One region of the Williamsia sp. Y844 genome, then DNA from elsewhere that is predicted to be linked to it. Evidence: predicted binding sites of a transcription regulator. Region 1 holds the regulator's gene; each other region holds the start of a gene.

The links. Region 1 encodes LexA, which represses DNA repair genes until DNA is damaged. Its sites were predicted from a motif close to CGAACANNTGTTCG; they were not measured.
Region 2: the regulator LexA is predicted to act here: its motif matches at 1,060-1,073, upstream of AC1TQG_RS04630 (HNH endonuclease signature motif containing protein).
Region 3: the regulator LexA is predicted to act here: its motif matches at 1,095-1,108, upstream of AC1TQG_RS10140 (HNH endonuclease signature motif containing protein).

Annotation. Positions count from the first base shown of each region.
Region 1 is NZ_JBXCJB010000003.1:261,944-265,029, forward strand. Features, by position in the region: gene AC1TQG_RS18035 (acyl-CoA dehydrogenase family protein) at 1-816, shown strand, start outside; gene lexA (transcriptional repressor LexA) at 919-1,638, opposite strand; gene AC1TQG_RS18045 (LysM peptidoglycan-binding domain-containing protein) at 1,829-2,335, shown strand; gene nrdR (transcriptional regulator NrdR) at 2,425-2,874, shown strand; gene hrpA (ATP-dependent RNA helicase HrpA) at 2,901-3,086, opposite strand, start outside.
Region 2 is NZ_JBXCJB010000001.1:1,052,068-1,055,153, forward strand. Features, by position in the region: gene AC1TQG_RS04625 (agmatine deiminase family protein) at 1-972, shown strand, start outside; gene AC1TQG_RS04630 (HNH endonuclease signature motif containing protein) at 1,185-2,396, shown strand; gene AC1TQG_RS04635 (purine-cytosine permease family protein) at 2,657-3,086, shown strand, end outside.
Region 3 is NZ_JBXCJB010000001.1:2,247,022-2,250,107, reverse strand. Features, by position in the region: gene AC1TQG_RS10150 (galactan 5-O-arabinofuranosyltransferase) at 1-261, shown strand, start outside; gene AC1TQG_RS10145 (dihydrofolate reductase family protein) at 407-970, shown strand; gene AC1TQG_RS10140 (HNH endonuclease signature motif containing protein) at 1,257-2,420, shown strand; gene AC1TQG_RS10135 (hypothetical protein) at 2,567-3,086, opposite strand, start outside.

The DNA.
Region 1 (3,086 bases):
CGCTGGCTTCCGGGATTCACCTCCGGCGAGCTCATCACCGCCATTGCGATGACCGAGCCCGGAACCGGTTCGGACCTGCAGGGCATCAAGACCAACGCCAAGAAAGACGGCGACCACTGGGTGCTCAACGGATCGAAGACCTTCATCACCAACGGCATCAACGCCGACCTGGTGATCGTGGTCGCGCGCACCGACCCCGAGGCCGGCGCGAAAGGTTTCAGCCTGCTGGTCATCGAGCGTGGCATGGAGGGCTTCGAACGCGGCCGCAACCTCGACAAGGTCGGCATGAAGGCGCAGGACACCGCCGAACTGAGTTTCGACAACGTCCGTGTGCCCGCCGAGAACCTGCTCGGTGAAGAAGGCCTCGGCTTCATCTACCTCATGCAGAACCTGCCTCGCGAACGCCTGTCGATCGCTGTTGTCGCCGCGGCGGCGATGGAGCAGGTGCTGGAGACCACCGTTCAGTACACCAAGGACCGCAAGGCCTTTGGTCGCTCGATCGGGAACTTTCAGAACACCCGGTTCCTGCTGGCCGAACTGGCGACGTCGACCACGACGACCCGCGTCTTCGTCGACCACTGCATCGGTCTGCTGAACGAGAAGAAGCTGACCGTCCCGGATGCCGCGATGGCCAAGTACTACGCCACCGAGAATCAGGTGCACCTGGTCGACCGGTGTCTGCAGCTGCACGGTGGATACGGCTACATGCGTGAATACTCGGTCGCCAAGGCATTCCTCGACTCTCGTGTGCAGACCATCTACGGCGGGACGACCGAGATCATGAAGGAAGTGATCGGACGTAGTCTCGGGGTCTGATCACCCAGTGGTCCCCTGAACTCGAAAGGCGGGGTGTACCGGGATATCCCGGTACACCCCGCCTTTGATCTGTATGAGAGTGATCTGCCTCCGACTCGGAGGTCAGAGTCGACGCATCACAGTGACGACCTTGCCCAGGATGACGGCATCGTTACCCGGGATGGGATCGAACACCGGGTTGTGCGGCATCAGCCACACGGCGTCCTTGGTGCGCTTGAACGTCTTGATCGTGGCATCGCCGTCGATCATCGCCGCCACGATGTCGCCGTTGTCGGCAACATTCTGCTGGCGTACGACCACCCAGTCGCCGTCGCAGATCGCGGCGTCGATCATCGATTCACCGACGACCTTGAGCATGAACAGCGAACCTTCGCCCACCAGCTCTTTGGGGAGTGGGAAAACGTCTTCGACAGCTTGTTCGGCGAGGATCGGACCGCCGGCCGCGATCCGGCCGAGGACCGGGACGAACGTCGGCGTCGGCAGGGATTCGTCCGGTGCCTGAACCTGTCCGGCGGCTGTGGCCGGATTCAGATCGGTGTCCTGGATGTTCACCGCGCGAGGCCGGTTGTTCTCGCGCTGCAGGAAACCCTTGCGTTCCAGCGTGCGGAGCTGGTGGGCGACGGACGATGTCGAGGTCAGGCCGACAGCGTCACCGATCTCCCGGATGCTCGGAGGGTAGCCGCGCTCGCGGACCGAGGTGCGGATGACCTCGAGAACCGCTTTCTGGCGGGGGGTCAGTGAGCCCTCGGCGAGTGGTTCGGTGGCGACAACAGTGGTCGCGGTCCCGTCCGCCGGTGTCGGGGGCTGGGTTCTATCGGCCATCAGGTCCTCCAGTTCATGCGGTGTCGGGCGGGGTCCATGTCGACAAAGATAGTGCAAATGGTCACAAGTCTCAAACATTTGTTCGATCAGGCGTGGCGCTTTGTCGGAGGCCCGTGGTACTAATCGAACACTCTTTCAATCGAACGAGTGATCGAATAGGGATCGAACCGATGACCGAGGACTGAACCCCATGACTGCAGCCACCACCATTATCCGGCCGGCCACAGCTCGGCCTGTTCACCACCCCGAGAGCGGTACCCGCACGCGCACCACGCGCCCGGTACGGCCCGAGGACACATCACGCCCGGCCGGTCGCCGTCTGCCTGCGCAGCGCCGGGTGGCCGTCTCGTGTGCCGATTCGCGTAACTCCGAGCGGCGGATACCGACCGCTCGCGAGATGGTCTTCGCCCGCAGGCGCGCCTGGGCGGGCGCGGCGGTCGCCGGTGTCGGTCTGATGCTCGTGGTCGCCTTCATGACCTTCTTCGGCGGGGTCATGCAGCAGTCCGCGGATCCGGCCCGCGTCGGCACCGAGGTCGTCCGGGTCCAATCGGGGGAGTCGTTGGGCGCCATCGCCTCCCGCATCGCACCCGAGATGCCGACCGAAGCCGTGGTGGCGAAGATCATGGAGCTCAACGCCATGAACAACTCGGCACTGTCGGTGGGCCAGGCATTGGTCACGCCCGTCTACGCGAGGTAGACGTGGAGGGGCTGCAATCCCGGACGGTATCCTCGGAGTCACAGTGTCTGGTCACTCCGCCCAGGCCGTCGACCGTCGAGGATTCGTGCATGCATTGCCCGTTTTGCAAGAACGAGGACACCCGCGTAGTCGATTCGCGAGTGGCGGACGAGGGGCAGGCCATCCGTCGCCGCCGCGCCTGTTCGCAGTGTGCACGCCGTTTCACCACGGTGGAGACCGCGGTGCTCTCGGTGGTCAAACGGACCGGCGTCACGGAACCGTTCAGTCGCGAGAAGGTCATGCGCGGCGTCCGCCGGGCCTGCCAGGGCCGTTCGGTAGATGACGACAAATTGCAGCATCTTGCGCAGCAGGTGGAAGAAGCAGTGCGGGCATCAGGTTCGGCGGAGGTACCGGCCAATGAGGTCGGTCTGGCCATCCTCGGCCCGCTTCGCGATCTCGACGAGGTCGCATACCTGCGGTTCGCCTCTGTCTACCGGTCATTCGACTCGGTGGACGATTTCCAGAAAGAAATCGACGACCTCCGATCAAGCAAGTCCTAGCGTCACTACCGCAAGTCCTAGCGCCGCTACCGTAAGTCTCGGATTGCCTTGATGGCACGCTTTTCTGAAATCGGGTACGCAGTTCGCAGCTGTTGAGCAAACAGTCCGACGCGCAATTCCTCGACAATCCAGCCTGCAGCCTCGCTGACCGCATCGCGCCGCTGCGGCGGGATCATCCGCAGATGGTCTGTCCATGCGGCCACTACGCGATC
Region 2 (3,086 bases), on a different contig from region 1:
AGGGTCTGGATGGCCTTCCCGGTCGAGGGCTACTCGCTGGGTGACACCACGGTGGCTCGTGACGAGGCCCGTAGCACCTGGGCCGCCGTTGCGCATGCCATCGTGGAGTTCGAACCGGTCACGATGATCGTCGACCCCGGCGAGATCGGGCCGGCCCGCGACTACCTGTCGTCCGAGATCGAGATCGTCGAGGCACCCCTGAATGATGCGTGGGCACGCGACATCGGGCCGACGTTCGTCCTCGGCGACAACGGCCGTCTCGGCGCGGTCGACTGGGTTTTCAATGGCTGGGGCGCGGCCCGGTGGGCACAGTGGGACAAGGATCAGCACATCGGAAAGTTCATCGCCGAGCTCTCCGGTGCCGAACTCATCGATTCGCCGATGGTCAATGAGGGCGGCGGCATCCAGGTCGACGGGGCAGGTACCGTCCTGCTCACGGAGTCGGTACAGCTCGGTGACGGCCGCAACAGCACGTGGACCAAAACGCAGGTCGAGGCCGAGCTCGCCCGGACCATCGGTGCCGACCGCGCGATCTGGTTGCCACACGGCCTCACTCGCGACAACGAGAAGTTCGGCACCCGTGGCCATGTGGACATCGTGGCCGCAATGCCGTCACCGGGGGTGGTCCTGCTGCACGATCAGCGCAACCCGAACCATCCCGACGTCGCGGTCAGCAAGCAGATCAAGGCCATCATCGCCGCCGCAGAACCCGGCTGGGAAATCATCGATATACCGGCGCCCACCGTCCTGACCGACGACGAAGGACCGGTCGACTACAGCTACATCAACCACCTCGTCATCAACGGTGCCGTCATCGCCTGCAGCTTCGGCGACCCCAACGATCACGAGGCCGGGGAGATACTCGGTGACGTCTACCCTGGCCGGACAGTAATCACCATCGATGCCCGGCCCCTCTTCGAACGCGGTGGCGGCATCCACTGCATCACCCAGCAGCAGCCGGCCGTTCACTAGGTTGCACATTCCCCTCGCGTGCAATCTATTTTGTCAGTCTATCGAAAGATGCTGCAGCTGAATTGGATTGGCCCAGCGAGACCCTTGCGAACATACGTTCGAGTGGGTACAGTGGAGTCAATCGACCACAAGCACGACGTATCTGACGCCTTCCCCGCAGAGACACTTCGGTCGACGCCCCGGTTTGTTCTCTCCTTGGAAGGTGCTGCGCTATGCGACTTCTCGAGATGGTCGACGATTTGGTCGACCTGGTCTTACCCGATGATCCAACTGTGACGCTGGGTATGGCGAAGGATTTGATAACCCTACGTAACGCGACCGAGCATCAACTAACGGTGTGCGCTGCGGTGATCGACGAGTCGGGTACGGCGCGTAAGGCTGGGTCGACAACAGCAAAGTTGTTGCAGGCCAACGGTGCTGCACCAGTATCTGCCTACCGCTGGTTACGCATCAGCGCAGGTTTGATGGGTCTGGATCGGACTGCCGGCTATTCACGGGACGGGTTCCTGTCCTCCGAACACGTCGACGCGGTGGTCAAAGGTGTCGCCCATGTCGTCGGCCGGTCCGAGGATCCGATCACCGCCGAACAGCAGGTCGAGTTCGAGCGAAAACTGTTGAGTCACGCCGCCTCCGGTGCACCACCGGCTGAGATCGGTGCGGCTGCCCGTTTGCTGGGTAACGAGGTCTCCAGGGACACCGGTGGTCCGCCGCCGGCCGAGGACCGGTCGCTGAACAGTCTGGAATACAAAGTCCGTGAGGGCCGCTGTGTCGGCACATTCGATGTGGATGCGGTGATCGGAGAAAAGTTGTTCTCCGCGTTGGACTTCTGGTCCAAAGCCCGTCCCGAACCCGGCGGCTCGGATGACAGTCGAAGTCCTACCCAACGTCGCGCCGATGCCTTGCACCAGCTGTTGGACTGTGGCGGTGGCGGACCAACACTGGTGTCGGCGCCGCGAACCGAAGTGATCGTGACGGTGCCCGCCGACCACCCCGAAGCTGCGTCCCTGCCCTGGATGGGTCCGATCACCGAAGCGACCGCCGCAACGTTGGCCTGCGATTCATCAATCAGCTCGATCACCCTGGACGGGCAGCAGGTCCCGGTCGATATGAGTCCACCGAAACGGCTGTTCAAAGGGCTGGTCCGCAAAGCGATCATCATCCGCGACACCTGCTGTGTGAAATGTGGGGCAAAGGCAGGCTGGTCGGACTGTCACCACATCGTGCACTTTGTGGACGGCGGCCTGACCACCCTCGACAACGGGTGCTTGCTGTGCCGCACCTGTCACATGGCTGTTCACAACACCGGGTGGGACGTGATCATGGGCTCCGACGGACATCCGTGGATGATCCCGCCCGCGGATATCGATCCGCAGCGAAGACCTCTACCGGCCTACAACAGACGAACCCTGACCCTCGCCGCCTGACTGAACCAGCTCTCCACCACCGTCGCACCCGATTTCACCGTCGGGACCGCGCACGAAAACTTGACAACTCCATAGCGTGAAAGCGCGTGGTGCCGCCGCCCGAGAAGTCCACTCCACATAGATTGACAGGGTTTCAGCGGCGGCACCACGGCAATCGGCTGCTCTATCGCGGCGTTCCCGACAATCCGACTACCGAATTGGCAATCCCAACCGACGAAATGTCAGTTGCAGCTTGCCTCTGCGCGGGAGACTGTTGCGCAATGACATCCACGACGCCCCGCACCACTCCGGAACCGGAGACTGCATCGGGCACCTACGGCGACAAAGTTCTCGCAGTGGAGCCGGGCGGTAGCGAGTTCATCCCGCTCGAGGCGCGCCATGGGAAGCCCCGCGGCCTGTTCTGGACCTGGACCGCCCCCAACCTGGAATTCGCCACGATCTTCCTGGGTATTCTCGCGGTCCTCTACTTCGGCTTGACCTTCTGGCAGGCTATTGCCGCGATGGCACTGGGCAACCTGCTCGGCGCCGCTGCCCACTTCCTGTTGTCCGCGCGCGGCCCGCTCCACGGTGTGCCGCAGATGGTGCTCGGCCGCTTGGGTTTCGGATACCGAGGCAACATCGTCCCGGCATCCTTCATGGCGGTGATGTGTGGCATCGGCTGGTTTGCCACCAATAGCGTCAGCGGCGCAC
Region 3 (3,086 bases), on a different contig from region 1:
GCCGCAGCGATCAATGCATGGTCGGAATCGGAGACCACCGACATTCTGATCGGGCAATTGGATTCCTCGCCCTGGCTGCCGCCGACGGTCTTCCTGTTCCGTTACAGCGCCGAGGGTTACGCACTGCGCCTGGCCGAGGACGTCTACCCCAACGACCCGAATGTTCGCCGGTACACGGTGACCTTCAACCCCAATGTCTTCGACGATCCACGCTTCACGGTCACCAACATCGGCCCGTTCGTTCTGGTGGTCCGGAACTAGCTGTTCCATCGCATGAGGTTGGTCCGCGTAGGCGACGCTGTGCCCCGAATGCGAGGACTACCTGCGAGCCAGCGCTCACACCGATCAGTTTCGTACGCTGAACCGGTCTAAACCTCCGACACCGGCTGACGGAAGGCAGAGCGCGATGCGGAAACTGATCTACGGCATGAACCTGACACTGGATGGCTACATCGCCGCGCCCGGCGACGACCTCGGGTGGAGCGCGCCGAGCGACGAGCTGTTCCAGTGGTGGCTCGATCAGGAGCGGGCGGTCGGCCTGTTGCTGTATGGGCGCAAGCTGTGGGAGGCCATGAGTTCCCACTGGCCGACCGGCGACCAGCAGCCCAATGCCACGAAGGCGGAAATCGAGTTCGCGCGGAACTGGCGGGACACGCCGAAGGTGGTGTTCTCCTCGACGGTGGAGAAGGTCGACTGGAACACCCGCCTGGTCACCGGCGACGCGGTCGCGGAGATCACCCGGCTCAAGGCGCAGGACGGCGAGCCGATGAGGGTTGGTGGTGCAACGCTGGCCGGGGCGGCAATGCGGGCCGGGCTTGTCGACGAGTACACGATCGTGACCCACCCGGTCCTGGTGGGCGGCGGCACGCCGTTCTTCACCACGCTGGATAGCCGGGTGAACCTGAATCTGGTGGAGACGCGGACGTTTCCCGGCGGGGTGGTTATGACCCGGTACGAGACGAGACGCTGAGCGCGTTGGGCCGGTTCGTTCCTACGCCGACATCGTCATCAATGTCATAGCCCCTCGTTACACTGACGGGCCGAGAACGTAAGATCTGCGAAAGATATTGCAGTGCAGTCGAATTAACACATTTCGAACGCTTGTGCGAATGGCTTTCTGGGTGTAATCTCGAGTCATGGACTTCGGGGGAATGTTCGCCAGAGCGTCAGATCTGGCAGGGGATGCAGCCTTGGTCACCGGGGATGATAACGACATATCATCGCGCACGGTGGCGGTAATTCGACTCAATCATGTTGTGGAACAGATACTTTTCCGTCTGGTCGGGGAACTCGACCGGCGTGGGATAGCGCAGAAGTCAGGTGAGGGTTCGACCGCGAGACGGTTACAGCAGGCCGGGATGGCACCTGCGGTCGCGCACCGGTACGTGCGAGTGGGTAAGGCTCTCGTCGGGATTCCATCGGTCGCCTCGTATGGTATCGACGGGGCGCTGTCCGGTCAGCATGTAGATTCGATTGTGAAGGGGCTGAACCATATTGAACGACGAAACCCTGACCTTCCCGAGAGCGATCGCGCCGACTGTGTGCGCGGGCTACTGACCGAAGCACTGACCACCACCCTGGCAGCAGTGTCGGCCCGGGCACGTCATATGGCGTTGGCATTATCACCGCCCGACAAGCCGATACCCGATGCCGAGAACCATGAGCTCAACGAGTTCTCGCTCGGGACCGGTGACGATGGGCGCAGTCACGGCACGTTGGATCTGGACAACTTGTTGGGCGAGAAGCTTCGGGTCGCGCTCGATCCGTTGTCGAAGCCGGTGCCCGAGCCTGATGGATCACCCGATCCCCGATCCAACGCGCAGATCCGCGCGGACGCTTTGGAACGGCTGCTGGATTCCTACCTCGATCAAGAAGACCGTCCCACCCGCGGAGGCGCCAAACCTCATGTGGTGGTGACTGTTTCGCCGGAATACTTGCAGGCGATACAACTGCGGGGTGTCAGCTCGAAAGCACCAGCACTGCCGGCGACATTCGAATGGACCGGACCGGCATCGACATCGACCGCGCAGATGGTCGCCTGTGATTCAGTCATCACGAAAACCCTGCTCGACAACGACTCGGTACCACTCGATGTCGGACGCGAGCACCGCACCGTCACCCCGGCGATCCGCAAAGCACTGATCGCGCGAGACCGCGGTTGCGCATTCCCAGGCTGCGGATGCCCTGCCGGCTACACCGACGCCCACCACATCGACTTCTGGCGCAACGGCGGAACCACCAGCCTGACCAACATGGTCCTGCTGTGCCGACGCCACCACCGATACATCCACCACCGCGGCTGGACGGTATTTATCGGCCACGACGGGCACCCCTGGTTTGTTGCATCAGATGATGCGAGCAAGACACCGCTGAGATCGCATGCCCGTCGCACCCTGACCTCCGAGCCCCTCGCCGCATAAGCACGGCGGAACCGGAACAGGAACCGCCAGACCGATAACAACCCTGTGACAGCACATTTGCCAGAACCACCAATGCAACACAGCTAACCCTGTGAACTGCAAGATCTTTGACAACTACACAGTGTGGGCCCTTGGGGGGCCACTAATCAGGACTCGCCGCAGTCTGCAGGTTGGGCGCCGACCACACCACGGACAGAGAGAAGTCCTTCGAGGGTGTATTCGCCGGGCACCGCAGCCTGCAGAGTGACCCAGCTGTCCTCGGTTTCCTCGATGCAGGCGTACACGGACTCGTCGACGCTGCTACGTGCAACGAGATATTTGTTGTAGCGCAACTGAATTGGATGCGCATCTGAATTGGGAACGTCCAGCACGAGTTTGGACGGCGACGACTCGACCACGGTGAGTGGCAGCGGCACGATCGGTCTCGGATGCTCGACGCGGTAGAGCGTCCAGTCGTCGTTGCCCCACATGCGATCGAGATAGGGCAGGCCGTCGGTCACCAACGCGGCTTCATCCTTCAACTGCCGCAACGGATCTGCGGAGACCGCGACAAAAGCGACGGCGTTCTCGGCCAGCCAGCCCTGGTAGGACTCCGGCGTCAGCGCATCCTTCTCGTAGAAGATCGGGTTGTACCGCGAGTCCGACTGATTCTCCCAGCCGCGCGCG